Regions from separate parts of the Pseudorhodoferax sp. LjRoot39 genome, predicted to be linked through region 1. Evidence: predicted binding sites of a transcription regulator. Region 1 holds the regulator's gene; each other region holds the start of a gene.
The links. Region 1 encodes FNR, which switches genes on or off when oxygen is low (the NO sensors DNR and NnrR bind a similar motif). Its sites were predicted from a motif close to TTGATNNNNATCAA; they were not measured.
Positions count from the first base shown of each region.

Region 2: the regulator FNR is predicted to act here: its motif matches at 4,994-5,007, upstream of ACSQ4M_RS22165 (HAD-IC family P-type ATPase).
Region 3: the regulator FNR is predicted to act here: its motif matches at 4,320-4,333, upstream of ACSQ4M_RS35130 (phytoene desaturase family protein).

Region 1 covers NZ_CAXUQL020000001.1:5,598,404-5,605,350, forward strand. Annotated here, with positions in the region: gene hemN (oxygen-independent coproporphyrinogen III oxidase) at 1-921, opposite strand, end outside; gene fnr (fumarate/nitrate reduction transcriptional regulator Fnr) at 1,037-1,756, shown strand; gene ACSQ4M_RS26035 (hypothetical protein) at 1,734-1,979, opposite strand; gene ACSQ4M_RS26040 (nitrogen fixation protein FixH) at 1,988-2,239, opposite strand; gene ccoG (cytochrome c oxidase accessory protein CcoG) at 2,250-3,671, opposite strand; gene ccoP (cytochrome-c oxidase, cbb3-type subunit III) at 3,679-4,578, opposite strand; gene ACSQ4M_RS26055 (cbb3-type cytochrome oxidase subunit 3) at 4,588-4,725, opposite strand; gene ccoO (cytochrome-c oxidase, cbb3-type subunit II) at 4,737-5,360, opposite strand; gene ccoN (cytochrome-c oxidase, cbb3-type subunit I) at 5,381-6,817, opposite strand.
Region 2 covers NZ_CAXUQL020000001.1:4,744,954-4,751,900, reverse strand. Annotated here, with positions in the region: gene ACSQ4M_RS22180 (class I SAM-dependent methyltransferase) at 1-784, shown strand, start outside; gene ACSQ4M_RS22175 (DUF4148 domain-containing protein) at 843-1,121, opposite strand; gene ACSQ4M_RS22170 (universal stress protein) at 1,292-2,182, opposite strand; gene ACSQ4M_RS22165 (HAD-IC family P-type ATPase) at 2,179-4,908, opposite strand; gene ACSQ4M_RS22160 (EamA family transporter) at 5,035-5,910, shown strand; gene ACSQ4M_RS22155 (esterase/lipase family protein) at 5,894-6,947, opposite strand, start outside.
Region 3 covers NZ_CAXUQL020000002.1:8,817-15,763, forward strand. Annotated here, with positions in the region: gene ACSQ4M_RS35110 (acyl-CoA dehydrogenase family protein) at 1-1,013, shown strand, start outside; gene ACSQ4M_RS35115 (crotonase/enoyl-CoA hydratase family protein) at 1,010-1,816, shown strand; gene ACSQ4M_RS35120 (acyl-CoA dehydrogenase family protein) at 1,826-2,956, shown strand; gene ACSQ4M_RS35125 (cytochrome P450) at 3,010-4,281, opposite strand; gene ACSQ4M_RS35130 (phytoene desaturase family protein) at 4,400-5,974, shown strand; gene ACSQ4M_RS35135 (MFS transporter) at 5,998-6,947, shown strand, end outside.

The sequences.
Region 1 (6,947 bases):
GTCGCCGGGCAGCGCGAAATGGTCCATGCCCACGTAGACGTAGCCGGCGGCTTCGAAACGCGCCAGCGCCGCGCCCAGCATGGCCAGCCGCGCCGCGCCGTCGGGCAGCTGTTCGGCATGGATGCGGCGCTGCGGCTTGAAGCGCTCGGGCAGGTGCGCATAGCCATACAGCGCGATGCGTTCGGGACGCAACGCGACGACCTGCTCCAGCGTCTGCGCGAACGAGGCCGGGGTCTGCAGCGGCAGGCCGTAGATCAGGTCCACATTGATGGACTCGAAGCCCAGGCCGCGCGCGCTGTGCACCAGCTGCTCCACCTGGGCGTAGGGCTGCACGCGGTGCACGGCCTTCTGCACGGCGGGGTCGAAGTCCTGCACGCCGAACGACAGCCGGTTGAAGCCCAGCGCCGCGAGGTGCTGCAGCCGCGCAGCGTCCACGGTGCGCGGGTCAATCTCGATGGCGTATTCGCCGCCCGGCGCCAGCGCGAAGCGGCTGCGCAAGAGGTCCATGAGCCGGGCCAGTTCGGCATCGTTCAGAAAGGTCGGGCTGCCACCGCCCAGGTGCAGCTGCGAGACCGGCTGGCCTTCGCCCAGCGCGGCCACGTACAGGTCGATCTCGCGCGCCAGGTAGTCCAGGTAGGGCGCGGCCCTCTCATGGCGCTTGGTGATGATCTTGTTGCAGGCGCAGTAGTAGCACAGCGACTCGCAGAACGGGATGTGCACGTACAGCGAGAGCGGCAAGGCCCGCCCCGCCCCGCCGTGGCGGCGCTGCGCCAGCGCCTGCTGCAGGTCGTCCGGGCCGAAGGCCTCGACGAAGCGGTCGGCCGTGGGGTAGGAGGTGTAGCGCGGGCCGGGCCGGTCGAAGCGCTGCAGCACCTCGGTGGGAATGGCGTGGGCAGCAGGGCAAGCCAGTGGAGTCGTCATGGGAAATCCTCAGACTCTGGACTGTGCCTGCGTCGACCTGACCAGACCTTGATCAAGATCAAGCCTTTGTTCGCTCATTTTTGAGACAATTTGCGTCACGTCATGAAAGGACGCCATGCTGCCGCACACCATCAAAGTCGCCTGTTCCAACTGCAACCTGCGTGAGCTGTGCATGCCCATGCAGCTGGACCAGCAGGAACTCGAGCGCATCGACGAAGTGGTCGCGACGCGCAAGTCCGTGAAGCGCGGCGCCACGCTGTTCCACAGTGGCGAGAAGTTCGTCTCGCTCTACGCGATCCGCACCGGCTTCTTCAAGACCACGGTGGCCACCGACGACGGCCGCGAGCAGGTGACGGGCTTCCAGATGGCCGGCGAGATCATCGGCCTGGACGGCATCGTCAACGACAAGCACAGCTGCGACGCCGTGGCGCTGGAAGACGCCGAGGTCTGCGTGATGCCCTTCGACCGGCTCGAAGAGCTCTCGCGCGAGGTCAACGCGCTGCAGCACCACGTGCACAAGATCATGAGCCGCGAGATCGTGCGCGAACACGGCGTGATGCTGCTCCTGGGCAGCATGCGCGCCGAGGAGCGCGTGGCGGCCTTCCTGCTGAACCTGGTCAAGCGCCTGCATGCCCGCGGCTTCTCGCGCAGCGAACTCGTGTTGCGCATGACGCGCGAGGAGATCGGCAGCTACCTGGGCCTCAAGCTCGAAACCGTGAGCCGCACCTTCTCCAAGTTCGTGGAGGACGGCACCGTCGAGGTCAAGCAGCGGCACCTGCGCATCCTCGATGCCGATGCGCTTGCCCGCATCGTCAATCCCCAGGTCTGCCACTGACCGTCTCCGGTGTCGCCAGCAGCAGCGTGAGCGCGCTGCCCGCCATGGCCACCACCCAGAACGCGAAGAAGCTCGCGGTGTAGACCGCCATCGCCGACCAGTCCAGCGCCCGGCCCAGCCAGTGCAGGTCGTGCGGATCGACCAGCGCGAACACGATGATCTCCAACACGCCGGCGGCCAGGAAGGCCGGCCAGGCGATCCACATCCAGCGCCGCGCGGCCATGGCCTGCCTCAGCGCCGCGCCGGCACGCCGCCGGTCGCCGCGTGGTTGCGCCCCGCCATCGCGGGCTGCAGGTCGAAGGCATCCTCGGCCGCGACCTGCGCCGGCGGCGCCGTGACCACCGGGTCGGCCCCGCGGAAGGCGATCACCGCCGTCGCGATGCCGGCTACCACGACCACCAGCGGGCCGCCGATCACCATCCAGACCATGCCGTAGCGCCACCAGGGGCGCACGACGCGGCTCGCTTGCTGTTGTTCTTGCATCAGAGTCTCCTCACCGGGGAACCAGGAACACGGACTTCTCGCGCACCTGCTCGTTGCCGTCCAGCATGCGCAGTTCGAAAAGGATGGGGTGCGAGCCACCGGCCGCCCCGCCCTGCTGCAGCGGCAATTGCAGGCGCACGGCGACCCAGCGCGAGGCCGTGGCGTCGACCTCGACCTCGGGCTCGGATGTGACGACGAGCCCGGGCAGCCCGCTCGCGGCGATGGCGAAGCGCTGCTGCGACTCGGTGGCGTTCATGATCTGCAGCCGGTAGACGTTCTCGATGGCGCCGCCGGCCACGATGCGCGCCATGGCACCGCGGTCGCGCACCACGTCCACCTTGAACGGCGTGCGCAGCGCCAGGCTCACGGCCAGGCCCAGCGAGATCGCGAGCAGCACGCCGGCATAGACCAGCACGCGCGGGCGCAACACCCTGCGCCAGATCTGCGCGCGACTCCAGCCCTTGGCCAGCCCTTGTTGCGTCGTGAACTTGACGAGGCCGCGCGCGTAGCCCATCTTGTCCATCACGCCGTCGCAGACGTCGGCGCAGGCGCCGCAGCCGATGCACTCGTACTGCAGGCCCTTGCGGATGTCGATGCCGGTCGGACAGACCTGCACGCACAGCGTGCAGTCGATGCAGGCACCCAGGCCGCGCGCCGCCGCGTCGGCGTTGCGCGGGCGGCTGCCGCGCGGCTCGCCGCGGGCGCTGTCGTAGCTCACGATCAGCGTGTCGCGGTCGAACATCGCGCTCTGGAAGCGCGCATAGGGGCACATGTACTTGCAGACCTGCTCGCGCAGGAAGCCGGCATTGCCGTAAGTGGCCAGGCCGTAGAACAGCACCCAGAAGACCTCCCACGGGCCCATGGTCGTGGTGATGAAGGACATGGCCAGCTCGCGGATCGGCGTGAAGTAGCCCACGAAGGTGAAACCGGTCCACAGCGCGAAGACGATCCAGGCGGTGTGCTTGAACCACTTCTTGACGAACTTCTCCATCGACAGCGGGGCCGCATCGAGCTTCATGCGCGCACCGCGGTCGCCCTCGATGCGCCGCTCGATCCACAGGAAGATCTCGGTGTACACCGTCTGCGGGCACGAGAAGCCGCACCACAGCCGGCCAGCCACGGCCGTGAACAGGAACAGCGACAGGGCCGAGATCACCAGCAGGCCCGCCAGGTAGATGAAGTCCTGCGGGTACAGCACCAGGCCGAAGATGTAGAAGCGCCGCGCCTCCAGGTCGAACAGCAGCGCCTGCCGCTCGCCCCACTGCAGCCAGGCGGTGCCGTAGAAGGCCAGCTGCGTGAGCCAGACCAGGGCCCAGCGCCAGTTCTGGAAGAAGCCCGCGACGGTGCGCGGGTAGACCGTCTTCTGGGCCTCGAACAGCGGGACCAGTTCGGACTCGGGCTGGATGGGAATGAGCTTGCGCTCCGCGCTCATGGCAGCCTCAACGGTTCGACAGGCCCCAGACGTAGGACGCCAGCACGCGGATCTGCTCCGCGCTGAACTTGCCTTCCTGCGCCGGCATCTGGTTGGTCTTGCCGTTGTTGACCATGGCGACGATGGCCTCCTCGCCCCAGCCGTGCAGCCAGATGTCGTCGCTCAGGTTGGGCGCGCCCAGCAGCGGATTGCCCTTGCCGTTGCTGCCGTGGCAGGCCGCGCAGACCGTGAACTTGGCCTTGCCCAAGGCGGCGCGCACCGAGTCGTGCGGGCCATTGGACAGGCTCAGCACGTAGTGCGCCACGTTGCGCACGTCGTCCGGCGTGCCCACCGCCGCGGCCATGGGCGGCATGGTGCCGATGCGGCCCTTGGCGATGGTCTCGGCGATCTTCTCGGGATCGCCGCCCCACAGCCAGTCGCCGTCGGCCAGGTTCGGGAAGCCCTTGCTGCCGCGTGCGTCCGAGCCGTGGCACTGGGCGCAGTTGTTCATGAACAGCCGCTCGCCGATGGCATGGGCCTGTGCGTCCTTGGCAATCTCGGGCACAGGCATCGCGGCGTACCTGGCGTAGACCTGCGCGGTGGTCTCCTTGTGCTTGGCCACGTCGGCCGCGTGCTCGCCCACCGAACTCCAGTTCAGCGTGCCCGGCTTGTCGCCCAGGCCGGGGTACAGCACCAGGTAGAGCACGCCGAACACCACGGTGATGACGAACATCCACACCCACCAGCGCGGCAGCGGGTTGTTCATCTCGCGCAGGTCGCCGTCCCAGACATGGCCGGTGGTGTTGTCGCCGGTCGGCGAGACGCGCGCCTTGCCGGCGCCCCACAGCAGCAGCACGCAGCCGAGGATGCCGCCCAGGGTCACGGCAATGATCGCGATGGACCAGAAGCCGCTTGTGAAATCGCTCATGGTGTCCTCTTACTCCTGCTCGAAGGGCAGTTGCGCTGCCTCGTCGAACGATTGCTGGTTGCGGCGCGACCAGGCCCAGGCCCAGATCGCAATGAAGGCGATGAACGAGGCCACGGTGGCCACGGAACGCAGGGTGTTGATGTCCATGGTCCAGTTCCTCACTTCACGGCCAGGCCGAGCGACTGCAGGTAGGCGATGGTGGCCTCCATCTCGGTGCGGCCCTTCACGTCGGCCGGCGCCTTGGCGATCTCTTCGTCGCTGTAGGGAACGCCCAGGCGGCGCAGCGCGCGCATGTTGGCGGCCAGTTGCGCGCCGTCGATCGTGGCCTTGTCCAGCCAGGCGTAGGCCGGCATGTTGGACTCGGGCACCACGTCGCGCGGGTTCAGCAAGTGGATGCGGTGCCACTCGTCGTTGTACTTGCCGCCCACGCGGTGCAGGTCGGGACCGGTGCGCTTGCTGCCCCACTGGAACGGGTGGTCGTAGACGAACTCGCCGGCCAGCGAGTGGTGGCCGTAGCGCAGCGTCTCGGCCTGCAGTGGGCGGATCATCTGCGAGTGGCAGTTGTAGCACCCCTCGCGCAGGTAGACGTCGCGGCCGGCCAGCTGCAGCGCGGTGTAGGGCTTGACGCCTTCGATGGCGACCGTGGTGGTGCGCTGGAAGAAGAGCGGCACGATCTCCACGAGGCCGCCGACCAGCAGCACCAGCAGGATCAGCACGATCATCAGGAAGTTGTTGGTCTCGATGCGCTCGTGCGCACCGGGCTTGTCGAGGTTCTGCGACATGGTTGTTCTCGTGCGTGGGTTCAGTGGGCTGCCACGGGTTGCGGGATCACGACCGTCGCGGGCCTGGCGTTGAGCATGGTCATGACCATGTTCCAGGCCATCACCAGCATGCCGCCCAGGTACAGCAGGCCGCCCAGCAGGCGCACCGCGTAGAACGGGTACGTGGCCTTGACGGACTCGGCGAAGGTGTAGGTCAGCGTGCCGTCGGCGTTGACGGCGCGCCACATCAGGCCCTGCATCACGCCGGCGATCCACATCGCGGCGATGTACAGCACGATGCCGATGGTGGCGGTCCAGAAGTGCAGCTCGATGGCCTTGACGCTGTACATCTGCTTCTGGCCGAACAGGCGCGGGATCAGGTAGTACAGGCTGCCCATGGTGATGAGCCCGACCCAGCCCAGCGCGCCCGAGTGCACGTGGCCCACGGTCCAGTCGGTGTAGTGGGAAAGCGCGTTGACGGTCTTGATCGACATCATCGGGCCCTCGAAGGTGCTCATGCCGTAGAACGACAGGGCCACGATCAGGAAGCGCAGGATGGGGTCGTCGCGCAGCTTGTGCCAGGCGCCCGACAGCGTCATGACGCCGTTGATCATGCCGCCCCACGAAGGCGCCAGCAGGATCAGCGAGAACACCATGCCGACCGACTGCGTCCAGTCCGGCAGGGCCGTGTAGTGCAGGTGGTGCGGGCCGGCCCACATGTAGGTGAAGATCAGCGCCCAGAAGTGGACGATGGACAGCCGGTAGCTGTAGACCGGGCGCTCGGCCTGCTTGGGAATGAAGTAGTACATCATCCCGAGGAAGCCCGCCGTGAGGAAGAAGCCCACGGCGTTGTGGCCGTACCACCACTGCACCATCGCGTCCTGCACGCCGGCATAGGCCGAGTAGCTCTTCCAGAAGCTGGCGGGCATCTCGGCGCTGTTGACGATGTGCAGCAGCGCCACGGCGATGATGAAGGCACCGTAGAACCAGTTGGCCACGTAGATGTGGCGCACCTTGCGCGTGCCGATGGTGCCGAAGAACACGATGGCGTAGGACACCCAGACCACGGCGATCAGCACGTCGATGGGCCACTCCAGCTCCGCATACTCCTTGCCCGTGGTGTAGCCCAGCGGCAGCGTGATGGCGGCGGCCACGATCACGGCCTGCCAGCCCCAGAATGTGAACGATGCGAGCCAGCCGCCGAACAGCCGGACCTGGCAGGTGCGCTGCACCACGTAGTAGGCCGTGCCGAACAGCGCGCTGCCGCCGAACGCGAAGATCACTGCATTGGTGTGCAGCGGCCGCAGCCGGCCGTAGCTGAGCCATGGAATGCCCAGGTTCAGTTCCGGCCAGGTCAGCTGCGCGGCGATGATGACGCCCACCAGCATGCCCACCACCCCCCACACCACGGCCATCACGGAAAACTGGCGCACGACGGCGTCGTTGTAGACCGCGGCCGGGCTCGTCGATTGATTCATCGCTGCCTCTCTTGAACGCTTTTTCAGCACTGCGGGGCAGTGTCGGACGGGGCCGGCAGGGGCGCTTTGATGCATGTCAAGCGACATGCAGGTGCCGCACGGCACCCGGGCCGCGCCCTACACTGCGGGC
Region 2 (6,947 bases), 850 kb from region 1:
CTGGTGGACCACCGAAAGCGTGGGCTACTGGCGCCAGACCCGGCTCATGTCCGTGGTCAACGAGCTGCTGATCGGCTTTCGCAAGCACTCCTGGCTCACGATCGGCGACGGCGCCGGCTACGACGCCTGGCGCATGAAGCAGGCCGGCTTCGAGGATGTGCTGGCCACCGACCTGGACGACACGGTGCTGGCGCAGACCAAAGCGTCCGGCCACATCGACAAGTTCAGCGTCGAGAACGCCGAGAAGCTGAGCCTGCCGGACAACTCCGTGGACTTCGTGCTGTGCAAGGAGGCACTGCACCACATGAGCCGGCCCTATGCCGCGATCTACGAGATGTTCCGCGTGGCGCGCTACTGCGTGGTGGTGGTCGAGCCGCAGGACGCCTGGGTCGACCACCCCTGTGCACTCGACGAGACGCGGCCGCAGTACGAGAGCGTGGGCAACTTCGTCTACAGCTTCTCCAACCGCGAGCTGGAGAAGATCGCCTATGCGCTGAACATCCGTGGCATCGCATCGAAGAAGATGATGGACGCCTACATCCCCGGCTGCGAGAGCGCCAGATGTGTCGATGGCGACACCATCTGGGAGGCCACGCGCCAGCAGGTCGACGAGCTGACCCGCAAGCTGCAGGCCGGCCACGTCACCGCGAGCTACGTGCAGGCGGCCCTGTTCAAGCACACGGTGGCGCCCGAACTGTTCGAGCTGCTGCAGCAGCAGAACCCGGACTGGCGCTTTCGGCGCACCGACACCAATCCGAGCCTGGGCGGCCAGCCGGCGTTCTGAGCCTCGTACCGGCTGGCGGCAGCGGCAGATGCCAGCTGTCGCCAGCAGCGTGTGCGGCTCAGCGTGCAGCCAGGTTCGGGTGCGCTGCCAGCAGCGCGGGCTGCGGTGCGGTGGCCACGGCGCCGGTGTCGGCGCCTTCCCCGTTCGGCGGCATCGCGCCTTCGCGCTGCGCTTGCTCCAGCTGGGCGATCACCTCGGCCCGCGTGAGCGTGCTGGGCGCGCTCGTGGTGGGCGGGATGTAGCCCACCTCGCCGGACGCGTGCACGTCGGCAAGGCTGGGCATGGCGACAAAGGCGGCGGCGGCCATCCAGGTCGACGCGATCAGTCGGGTGTTCATGGTTCGGTCCTCGCAAAAAGGGTTGCAGCTCATCCAACGCCGCAGACCCCATGCCCGCGGCGTGCTCGATGGGGTTCCCGGGGATGCGCACCGCACCGATGGCTGCATTGTTCAGTTCGCGCGACCGACCAACATCCTCACTTCGAACGAGCCTGTGCGTTCACAGTTTCTCAGCCGCCCGCGGGCCGGGGCGGCACCACGAGCACATCGCTCTCCGCGAGTTCCAGCACGCGCTCGGCCACGCTGCCCAGCAGCAGGCCGGTGAGGCCGGAGCGGCGCTGCGTGCCCAGCACCACGAGCTCGCCCAGGTGCTCGGCGCCATGCTCGCGCAGCAGCAGGCCCGGGTCGCCATAGGCCAGGCGCAGCGTGGTGCGCGCGCGCACGGCGGCCGGCAGCTCTGTGGAGTCCAGGAACAGCCGCGCCTGCTCCTCGGCCACGGCACGGCCGGCCTGGCGCGCCTGCTCCACGTCCATGCCGGCCAGCATGGGATACGGGTTGCCGAAGGCATGGAACAGCGTGAAGCTGGCTTGCGGGAACAGGGCGACGGCGGTCTGCAGCGCATGGCGCGCGTGCTCGGAGAAATCGCTGGTGACCAGCACCTGGGTGTAGGCGGCCCGGGCGCGCTCGCGCACCACCAGCAGCGGCACGGGCGCGCGCCGCGCCAGCGCCTCCACGGTGGAGCCCAGCAGCATGCGCGCGAGCGCCTCGTGGCGGGCCACGCCGGTCACGACCAGGCCGCAGCGCTCGGCCTGGGCCACGGCCAGCACGGTGCTCGTCAGCTCGCCCTGCTCCACGCGCACGATGGGCGGCACGGTCGCATCGGCCAGGTCGGCACGCAGCCGGCGTTCGGCCTGGCGGCGCGCGGCGCGCTGCGCCACGGCGTCGGACGACAGCGCCAGCACCGGGTGCGTGACCAGGCCGGCGCCAGGTGGCACCACGGTCAACGCGACCAGCGGCACGCGCCATTCGCGCGCCAGCAGCAGCGCGCGGTCGAGTGCGCGGTCGCTGCGCGGGCCCAGGTCGGTGGCCAGCAGCACGCTCTGGCGCATGGCTTCGGTCATGTCGTGTTCCTCTTCAGTTCGTCGAACAGCCGCCAGCGGCGCAGCAAGGCCTTCTCGATCTCCAGCACCACCATGGAGGCCGCGCCGATGGCCAGGATCAGCAGCCCGTCGGCCAGCGGCACGTCGCGCGTGTCGAACAGCGCCTGCATCCACGGCGCGTAGGTGAAGGCCAGCTGGGCCAGCACCACGGCCGCCACGGCCCACAGCACGGCCGGCGTACCGCGTGCACCGGTCCAGGTGAACGAGCACATGTGCAGGTAGCGCACGTTGAACAGGTAGAAGATCTCCATCACGCACAGCACGTTGACCACCATGGTACGGCTGAGCGCATCGGCGTGGCCGCGCCATTGCCCCCACGCGAAGATGCCGAATGCGCCCAGCGTGAACAGCAGCGAGACGAACACGATGCGCCAGAGCATGAAGGGCGACAGCAGCGGCGCATCGGGCGCGCGCGGCGGCCGCGCCATCACGCCGGGCTCGGCCGGCTCGAAGGCCAGCACCAGGCCCAGCGTGATGGTCAGCACCATGTTGACCCACAGGATCTGCGGTGCGGTCATCGGCAGCGTGAGGCCCAGCAGCAGCGCGGCCACGATCGCCAGCACCTCGCCGCCATTGGTCGGCAGCGTCCAGGCGATGACCTTGCGGATGTTGTCGTAGACCGTGCGGCCCTCGCGCACGGCCGCCACGATGGAGGCGAAGTTGTCGTCGGCCAGCACGATCTGCGCCGCCTCCCTGGCCGCGTCCGTGCCCTTGTGGCCCATGGCCACGCCCACGTCGGCCTGCTTGAGCGAGGGCGCGTCGTTGACGCCGTCGCCGGTCATGGCCACCACGTGGCCCTCGGCCTGCAACGCGCGCACCACGCGCAGCTTGTGTCCGGGGTCGGTGCGCGCGAACACGTCGGCCCGCAAGGCGAGTCCGCGCAGCGCGGCATCGTCGGCCGCGTCCACATCGGCGCCGGTGGCCACCACGGGCGCATCGGCCAGGCCCAGCTGTGCCGCGATGGCGGCGGCCGTGGCCGCGTGGTCGCCCGTGATCATCTTCACGCGGATGCCAGCCGCGCGGCAGTCGGCCATGGCCGCCATGGCCTCGGCGCGCGGCGGGTCGATGAAGCCCACCAGGCCCAGGAACACGAGATCGGCCACCGCGCCGAAGTCCAGCGGCACCGGCGCCGCAGGCAGCTGGCGCAGCGCGAAGCCCAGCACGCGCTCGCCTGCCGAGGCGGCCGCGGCAATGGCTGCCTGCCAGTGCGCGCCATCCAGCGGCTCAGGCTGGCCACTGGCACCCAACTGGGCCGTGGCCATGGCCAGCACGCGCTCGGGCGCGCCCTTCACAACCAGCAGGGCCTGGCCGTTGGTGTGCGCATGCAGCGTGGCCATGAAGCGGTGCTGCGCATCGAACGGGATCTCGTCGCTGCGCGGCTGGCCGGCGCGCAGCGCGGCAGGCGCCAGCCCGGCCTTCATGGCCAGCGCCACCAGCGCGCCTTCCATGGGGTCGCCATCGACCTTCCACTGACCGGCTGCGTCCTGCGCCAGCTGCGCGTCGTTGCACAACAGCCCGGCCTCGATGAGCAGGCGCGCATTGGCGGCCAGCGCCTCGTGCCCCGGCGGCAGATCCAGCGCGCCGACCGGCGCATAGCCCGAGCCGCCCACAGCGATGCAGGCACCGGCCGTGGCCACGCGGCAGGCCGTCATCTCGTTGCGCGTGAGCGTGCCGGTCTTGTCCGAACAGATCACGGTGGTGGCACCCAGCGTCTCCACGGCCGGCAGCCGGCGCACGATGGCCTGGCGCGCGGCCATGCGGCGCACGCCAATGGCCAGCGTGATGGTGATCACGGCCGGCAGGCTCTCGGGCACCAGGCTCACGGCGATGGCCACCACGACCATCAAGGCCGCCACCCACTCCATGCCCTGCACACCCACGGCGAACGCGAACAGCGCGGCAGCCAGCGCGAGCGACAGGACCGTGAAACGCCGGCCGAAGGCGTCGATCTTGCGTAGCAGCGGCGTGGCCAGCGGCTGCACGCCGCCCAGCAGGCTGCTGATGCGGCCGATCTCGGTCTGCACGCCGGTGGCCACCACCAGACCCAAGCCCTGCCCGGCCGCCACCAGCGTGCCGGAGTAAGCCATGCCCGTGCGGTCGCCGAGCGCTGCAGCGGCCTCGACGGCCAGCTCGGATTTGCTGGCGGCCACCGATTCGCCCGTGAGGATGGCCTCGTCCACGAGCAGGCCGCGCGCGCGCAGCAGCCGCAGGTCGGCGGGCACGCGGTCGCCAGCCTCCAGCAGCACCAGGTCGCCGGGCACCAGACTGGCCACCGCCACGCTGGCGCGCTGGCCGCGGCGCAGCACGCGGGCGTTGGGCGCCAGCATGCCGTGCAGGGCCGCCAGCGCCTGCTCGGCCTTGCCCTCCTGCACGAAGCCGACGATGGCGTTGACCAGCACCACGCCCCAGATCACGCTGGCATCGACCCAATGCCCCAGCGCGCCGGCGACCACGGCCGCGCCGAGCAGGAACAGGATCAACGCGTTGTTGAACTGCGCGAGCAGCCGCCTGAGCGGGTGCACGGGCGGCGCAGCAGGCAGCGCGTTGGGACCGTGGGCGGCCAACCGGGCGGCCGCGTCGGCCGGGTCCAGGCCTTCGCGGCCGGCGTTCAGCGCCGCCAGCGCGGCATCGGGCGCGAGCTGGTGCCAGGCCTGCGCGCTTGTGGAAAATGCAGTGGAGGAGACCATGCCCGCAATACAACATAGCCGGCCCGCATTCGAGGCCAATAGAACGCTGGCGCCACCGGGTATTCGGCCCTTGATCGCGCGCTGCTTGATGTGCATCAAACGCCGGCCGCTTCCGAAGGCCGGGCCATGAGCTGGCTCAGCCTGTCCATGGTGGTGCTGGCGGCGCTGATCCACGCCACCTGGAACCTGCTGGCCAAGCGCGCCGCCCATGCCGGTACAGCCTTCGTGGCCGCCAGCACGCTGGTGGCCTGCACGGCCTATGCGCCCTGGGTGGTGTGGGAGCTGACGCACGGCGGCATGCCGGTCAACGGCCCCGTGCTGGCCTGCATCGTCGCCAGCGGCCTGCTGCACCTGGTCTACAGCATGTGTTTGCAAAAGGGCTACCGCGTGGCGGATCTGTCGGTGGTCTATCCGGTGGCGCGCGGCACCGGGCCGCTGCTGTCCTCCATCGGCGCCTTCGTGCTGCTGGGCGAAGCGCCGTCGGCACACGGCCTGCTGGGCCTGGTGGCGATCGTGCTGGGCATCGGCCTGATCTGCACCGATGGCCGGCTGGCCATGTTCCGCCAGCCCAGTGCGCTGGCCGGCGTGCGCTGGGGTGGTGCCACGGGCGCGCTGATCGCGGGCTACACCGTGGTCGATGCCTATGGCGTCAAGGTGCTGGGCGTGGGGGCCGTGGTACTTGACTGGTGTTCCAACCTCGTGCGGCTGTGCGTGCTCGCGCCCTGGATGCTGCGCAACCGCGCCGCCGCACTGGCCGCCATGCGCGGACACTGGGCGCTGGCCGTGGCGGTGGGCCTGCTCTCGCCGCTCTCCTACATCCTGGTGCTGGCCGCGCTCGGGATGGGCGCGCCGCTCAGCGTGGTGGCGCCCACGCGCGAGATGTCGATGATGGTGGGCGCGCTGTTCGGCCTGCTGATCCTGCGCGAGCGCGTCGGCCCGGGCCGCGCCGCGGGCTGCGTGCTGGTGGTGGTGGGCGTGGTGCTGCTCAGCGGGGTCCGCTGAGCGACTCGCGCAGGATGCGCCGGATCTCCAGAATCGCCAGCGGATGCTCCTGCACGCTGTGCTCGGACGGCAGCACGCGCTCGGAGGCCGCGCCCGCCAGGTGCGCGCTGGCATAGGGCACGATGCCGTCGCTGGCCTCGGCGCGTGGCAGCGCCATGTCGGCCTGGCCGATGATGGAGTGGTAGCGCACCTGCGGGCTGATCGGCAGCTGCGCGGCGGCCTGCACGAAGGGGTCGGTGTCGCGCAGGTTGTCGATGCTGTTGGGGATGCGCTGCGGCCCCGGCTCCTGGCCGTCGGGACCGGGCCGGCCGAACAGGCCCGTCACATCGCCGATCTGCTCCAGCATGGCCAGCGGCAAGGTCACGAAGTTGGCGATGCGGCGCGCCAGCCGGCTGCCCGCGAACGGCGTGCCGCGGTGCGGCGCGGCGATGAAGATGGCTTCGCTGACCTGCGGCAAGGGCTCGAAGGCCAGGAGCGGCGCCAGGCGCTCCCGGGCTTCGCGCGCCGCCGGGTCCGCCGGGTCCGCCGGCAACAGCGACCACAGCCGCTCACCCGCCGACGACACCAGCAGCCGCGACAGCACGCCGCCCATGCTGTGGCCCACCAGCACCATGTTCTGCGAGGCCACGGCCTGGCCGCTGGGGTCGAAGTGCGCCAGCGTCTGCAGCAGGGCCTCGCGGATGGCCTTCTGGTTCAGCGCCAGCGGTGCGTTGCTCGGGTAGTAGACCTGCCAGAGCTGGTAGTTCTGGCGCAGCAGCTCGTCGCCCAGCACCTCGTTGGCCACGTTGATCCAGGCCTCCGGGCTGCTGGCCAGGCCGTGCAGCATGACGACGGTGCGGCGCCTGGGGTCGTAGGGCTGCATGAGCTCGATGCGCGGGCGCACGATGCCGTCGGACAGGCCGAACAGCGTGCGCAGCGACTGCGTGGCGAAGCCCGCGCGCGCCAGCCACAGGCCGTAGCCGGCCGTGAAGTTGGCGGCCAGCGGCACGCGCTCGCCGGCCAGCGGCGCCTGCCCGCTGCGGTACGGGTCGTACAGC
Region 3 (6,947 bases), on a different contig from region 1:
CCGTGGCACTGGCCGCCGAGGGCGGACAGTGGCCTGCAGCCCTCTGGGATGCGGTGGAGGCCTCGGGCTTCGCCCTGGCGGCCGCGCCCGAGAGCGCGGGCGGTGCCGGCGGCAGCTGGGACGACCTGTTCGTCGTGCTGCGCACCTGCGGCCGCCACGGTGCCCCGGCCCCCCTGCCCGAAGCCTTGCTCGCCAACGCCGTGCTGGGCCAGTGCGGCCTGGCGCCGGTGGAAGGCGTGCTGTCGTTCTCCACCAGTCGCGTGCCGCTGGAGCACGGCAGCGCCAGCGGCACGTTGCTCGACGTGCCCTGGGGCCGCCATGCCGCCCACGTGCTCGCCCTCTCCGACGATCCCAGAGCTCCCGAGCTGCTGCTGCTTCCGGCCACCGGCCTGCGCCACACGCCGGCGCTGAACACGGCCGGCGAGCCGCGCGACACGCTGCACCTGGACGCCGTCGTGCCGGTGGCCCGCGCGCCGCTGCCGGCCGGCGTGCCGCACGACGTGCTGCTACTCGGCGGTGCGCTGCTGCGCTCGGCACAGACCGCCGGCGCCCTGCAGGCCGTGCTCGAGATGACCACGCAGTACGCCACCGAACGCGCACAGTTCGGCCGGCCGATCGGTGCGTTCCAGGCCATCCAGCACCAGATCGCGGTGCTGGCCGAACACGTGGCGCTGGCCGGCATCGCGGCCGAAGCGGCCTGCGCGGAATCCAACAGCGCCTGCGTGGGCGGCTACGCCCCGCTTCCCATCGCCGTGGCCAAGGTCTGCAGCGCCGAAGCGGCGGGCACCGCAGCCGGCATCGCGCACGCCGTGCATGGCGCCATCGGCTTCACGCACGAGCACACGCTGCACCTGCTGACCCGCCGGCTCTGGGCCTGGCGCAGCGAGTACGGCTCCCTCACCCATTGGTCGCAGCGCCTGGGTACCGCCGCCTGCGTCGGCGGCGCCCAGGCCCTGTGGCCGGCCATCACCGCGGGCGGCTTCGCGCCCCAGACTGCAACGGCATCTCCATGAGCGACAAACCCTTTCTGATCATCGAACGCGATGGCCCGGTCGTCACGGTCCGCATGGACCGCCCCGACACGCGCAACGCCCTCACCGAGCCCGCGCAGATGCGCGAGATCACCGACCTGTGCCATGCGCTGCGCAGCGACCGCGAGGCCAAGGTCGTCGTGCTCACCGGCAATGGCACGGCGTTCTGCGCCGGCGGCAACGTCAAGGACATGCAGTCGCGCGGCGGCATCTTCGCGGGCAGCCCCTACGCGGTGCGCAACAGCTACCGCGACGGCATCCAGCGCATCCCGCTGGCGCTCTACGAACTGGAGCTGCCGGTCATCGCCGCCGTCAACGGCGCGGCCATCGGCGCCGGCCTGGACCTGGCCTGCATGTGCGACATCCGCATCGCATCCGACAAGGCGGTGTTCGCCGAGAGCTTCGCCAGGCTGGGCATCGTGCCGGGCGACGGCGGCGCCTGGCTGCTGCCGCGCGTGGTCGGCATGCCCAAGGCCAGCCTGATGGCGCTGACCGGCGACAGCATCGACGCCGCCCAGGCCCTGGCCTGGGACCTCGTCACCCAGGTCGTCCCGGCCGAGTCGCTGCTCGGCGAAGCGCAGGCGCTGGCCCGCCGCATCGCCGCCAACCCCAGCCACGCGCTGCGGCTGACCAAGCGCCTGCTGCGCGAAGGCCAGCACATGCGTCTCGACTCGCTGCTGGAGCTGTCGGCCGCATTCCAGGCCCTGGCCCACCACACAGAAGACCACCATGAAGCGGTCAACGCCTTCCTCGACAAACGCGCCCCCGTCTACACCGGCCGCTGACACACCACCATGACCACCCGCCCCGTCTTCCGCGACGACCACGAACACTTCCGCGACACCGCACGCCGCTTCGTCGAAAAGGAAATCGTCCCCCACCTGCACGCCTGGGAGAAGGCCGGCATCGTGCCCAAGTCGCTCTGGCAGAAGGCCGGCGCCGCCGGGCTGCTGTGCTCGACCGTGCCCGAGGAGTACGGCGGCTCGGGGGGAGACTTCGGCCACTCGGCCGTCATGATCGAGGAACTGGCGCGCGCCAACGCGACCGCCGTCGGTTTCACCACGCACTCGGAGATCGTCGCGCCCTACATCGTGGCCTATGGCACCGAGGAGCAGAAGCAGCGCTGGCTGCCGCGCATGGTCAGCGGCGAGCTCATCGCCGTGATCGCCATGAGCGAGCCCGGCATCGGCAGCGACCTGCGCTCCATGCGCACCTCGGCACGGCGCGAGGGCGACGACTACATCGTCAACGGCCAGAAGACCTTCATCACCAACGGTGGCAACGCCGGCCTGATGGTCACCGCCACCAAGCTCGACCCCAACGACAAGAAGCTCACGCTGGTCTGCGTCGAGGAAGACCGCGACGGCTTCTCCAAGGGCCGGCTGCTCGAGAAGATCGGCCTGAAGGGACAGGACACGTCGGAGCTGTTCTTCGACAACGTGCGCGTGCCGGTGGCCAACCGCCTCGGCGCCGAGAACGAGGGCTTCAAGTACCTCACGCACCAGCTGGCCTGGGAGCGCACCATCATCGGCATCCGCGCCGCCGCGTCGATCGAGACGCTGCTGGCCGAGACCATCCAGTACACGCGCGACCGGCGCGTGTTCGGGCAGACCGTGTTCGACTTCCAGAACACGCGTTTCAAGCTGGCCGAGTGCAAGGCGCAGGCCACGATGCTGCGGTCGTTCGTCGACGACTGCCTGGCCCGCGCCATGCGCGGCGAGCTGACCGCCGAGGTCGGCGCCATGTGCAAGCTGATGGGCTCGGAGATGCAGGGCAAGGTGCTCGACGAGCTGCTGCAGCTGCACGGCGGCTACGGCTTCATGAGCGAGTACAAGGTCTCGCGCGCCTGGGTCGATGCCCGCGTGGCCCGCATCTACGGCGGCACCAGCGAGATCATGAAGGAAATCATCTCCCGCAGCCTGTAGCCGACAGGCCCGGTGCGGACCGGCCATGCCGGTCCGCCTTCCTGCGCGAGCCGTCAGTCCCAGAGCACGTGGACGGCGTGCGGCCCGCGCAGCTGGGCGCCGGTGATCCTCGGCGCCGGCCGGGAGGGATCGAGGCGCAGCCCGGGCAGCATGTCCAGCACCGCGTTCACGGCCACCACCAGCTCGGTCTTGGCAACGAACTGCCCGATGCACATGTGCGGCCCGAAGCCGAAGCCGAACGAGGGCTTGGGCCTGCGGTCGATGTCGAAGCTCTCGCTGTTCTCGAAGGCGTCCTCGTCGCGGTTGGCCGAGGAGACGATGCACTGCACCATCGCGCCCTTGGGGATCTTCACGCCGCGGATCTCCAGGTCCTTGGCGGCCTGGCGCACCTTGAACGTGGCCACGGGCTCGAAGCGCACGGCCTCGTCGATGGCCTTGCCCACCAGGCTGCGGTCGGCCTGCACGCGGGCCAGCACATCCGGCCGCTCCAGCAGCAGCGCCATCAGCGAGCCGAAGGTGCGCGTGGTGGTCTCGCCGGCCGCCGGCAGCAGCGAGCGCACGAAGGTCGTGACCTCGTGGTCGTCCAGCGAGCGGCCTTCGTACTCGGCGCGGATCAGCCGGCTGATCAGGTCGTCGCCCTGCGCACCGCTGGCGCGCACTTCCTTCACGGACAGGTTGACCGCGTCGTACAGCGCCTGCGCCGCAGCCATGGCCTTCTTGCGCGCGATGGCCGCCTTCTCCGCATCGACCTGCGGGCCGGTCAGGATGTCGAGCGCCCAGGCCGCGTACTGGCGCACGCGCGCCGGGTCGTTGTCGGGAAAGCCGATCACCGAGTAGATCAGCCGGATCGGGAAGTGCAGCCCGAAGTCCATCAGGTCGCCCTGTCTGTGCGGTGCCAGCGCCTGCAGGTACTCCTCCCGCACGATGCGGTCCATCCTGGGCTTCCAGCGGTTCACCACCTCGGGCATGAACACCGGCTGCAGCAGCGCGCGCGCATGGCGGTGCGTGTCGCCGTCCATGCCGGTCAGGATCAGGCCGTCGAAGAACGCACCCAGGCCCTCGGCGATGAAGCCGCTCGTGAAGTTGGTGGCATCGCGCAGCACGGCCATCACGTCGGCGTACTTGAACAGCGTGAAGGTCGGCCGGTTCGGATCGAGGCCGGCGATGTCGGGCACACCCAGCCGCCCCATGAAGTTGCCCTCCATCACGGGCGTGTTGCGCCGCATGTCGCGGTAGGTGGCGTGCAGGTCGACATCGGACCCGCGGTAGTTGTCGGCCACGCCTTCGAACGCGCTCTGCAACGCTGCGGATTGCTCATTTGCCATCACGGTCTCCATGGGGTTTCTACGGGTCAATCAGCTGCCTGATCGTCATCAAGTGCCCGCATAATTTGAACACTTTTGTCAATTGTGACTCAATTAAGAAAGAGTTCAAGGAGCATCGATGGAATCTGTGCAGTACGACGTGGCGATCGTCGGCGGCGGCCACAACGGCTTGTCCGCCGCCTGCTACCTGGCCATGGCCGGCAAGAAGGTGGTGGTCATCGAGGCGCTGGACAAGGCCGGCGGCATGGCCACCTCCAGCTACGCCATCCCGGAGGCGCCGCAACACCTGGTCCACACCTGCGCGCTGGACCTGATGTCCTTGCGCGTGCATCCGATGATGCCGATCGAGCTGGAGCTGGAGCGCCACGGCTTCAGCCAGGTGGAGATGACGCCGGGCTATGTCTACCTGCATCCGGACGGCAGTTCGCTGGTGTTCTGGCGCGATCCGCAGAAGACCGCGGCCGAGATCCGCCGCTTCTCGGCGGCCGATGCCGAGGCCTTCCTGGCGTTCATGCAGGTCATCTACGCCTTCATCGACATGGCCGTGCCGATGATGCGGGTCGACCCGGCGCGCCGCAACATCGGCGCGAAGTGGCAGGCCCTGCGCACGCTGATGCGCAACAAGCACCTGAAGCCGGACATCATGGCCCTGCTGTCGGGCTCCGCCTATGCCGCCATCAAGGAGCGCTTCGAGCACCCGGTCACGGTGTCGGCGCTGTGCGCCCTGGTCGGCGCGGCCGGGCCCATCACCAACGACGGCACCGGCATCTACTTCGCGCTGCTCGGCTTCCTGCACCGCTTCGGCGTGGGCCGCGTGGTCGGCGGCATGCACAAGCTCAGCGGCGCGATGACCGCGCGGCTGAAGGAGCTGGGTGGCGAGCTCCTGCTGTCGGCGCCGGTCGAGGAGATCGTGGCCGCCAACGGCGCCGTGCAGGGCGTGCGCCTGGCCGGCGGGCGCGTGGTCAAGGCCCGCGCGGTGATCGCCACGCTGCACCCGAAGATGGCGCTGGAGATGGTGACGCCCGGGCAGATCGAGAAGCGGCTGCTCACGCGCGTGGCGCTGGCGCCGGCCAATGCCCACGGTGGCGCGCCGCTCAAGGTCGACGTGGCGCTGCGCGGGCAGGTCTCGTTCGGAAGGTATGAGGCCCTGCGTCCCGACGGTCTGAGCCTGCGCAAGAGCGTGCTGCTGATCGGCACCGAGGAGGCCGTGCTCGACAACTTCCGCTGCGCCGCACGCGGCGAGGTGTCCGAACAGCCCTACATGTGGATCACCGCGCCGAGCGCCGTGGACCCGACGCAGGCACCCGCTGGTCAGGACGTGGCCTATCTCTATCCGATCGCGATGCCGGTGAACCCGCGCGAGGGTTGGGATGCCATCCGCGCCGATGTCGGCCAGCAGATCATCGAGCAGGCCGACGGCTACATGGAGGGACTGGTGGAGTTCGAGATCGGCCGGCGCGTCGAGGCCGCGCCCGACCTGGCCAAGCGGCTGAACGTGCACAACGGCTGCGTCGTGCACATCGACACCTCGACGACGCGCTCGGCCGCCATGCGCCCGGCCGCCGGGCTGGGCGGCGACACGCTGCCCGTCAAGGGCCTGTACCTCGGTGGCGCCGGCATCCACCCCGGTGGCGGCATCAACGGCCTGCCCGGCAAGCTGGCCGCCAGCCGCGTACAGCGCTTCCTGCGCTGATGCCAGGCCCAGGGCCCAAGACGGTGAAGCCTGCAGCCGCCACCACGGCGCCCGATGGCGAGTTCAGGGCGGGCTGGCCGACGCTGCTGATGGCCCTGGCCGGCGTTGCCACCAGCGTGTCCGCGCTGCTGATCTACACGCTGGGCAGCTTCATCGTGCCGCTGGAGACCGGTCTGGGCTGGGACCGGGCCGACCTGCAGCTGACCGTGAGCTTCCTGGCCGCCGGCGGCGCGCTGTCGGTCAACCTGGCCGGGCCGCTGAACGCGCGCCACGGCATGCGCCGCGTCACGGCCGTGTCCGCACTGGCCGTGGCCGCGGGCTTCCTCGCGATGACGCAGCTGCAGGGCTCGGTCGGCTGGCTCTATGCCGCGTACTTCGTGCTGCCCTTCGTGGGCCTGGGCACCACGCCGGTGACCTGGAGCCATGCCGTGAGCCTGCGCTTCACGCGCCACCGCGGGCTGGCACTGTCCATCGTGCTGTGCGGCACCGGCCTCACCGCCGCGCTGCTGCCGCCGCTGCTGTCGCAGGCCATGGCCCAATGGGGCTGGCAGGCCGGCTATGCCGTGCTGGCGCTGGTGGCGCTGGCGATGTGGCTGTCGCTGGCCTGGCGCGGCCTGCCCGGCCGGCTGCCGCCGCCGCAGGCCGCCGCACCCGGCGCGCCCACGCCGCCCGAGGTGCAGGGCGAGCCTTTCGCCCGCGTGCTGCGCAACCGCAAGTTCTGGCTCTGCAACCTGGCGCTGGGCCTGGTGGTCTCGGCCATCTACGGCATGGCGGCCAACATCCTGCCGGTGCTGCGCGGCCTGGGCCTGTCGGCCGCGCAGGCCGGCGCCATCTTCAGCAGCTTCGGCGTCGCGCTGATCGCCGGCCGCATCGTCGTCGGCCTGCTGATCGACCGGCTCTGGGCGCCCGGCGTGGCCGCCGTCGCGCTGGCCCTGCCCGCCGTGGGCTGCACGCTGCTGCTGCAGGCCGATGC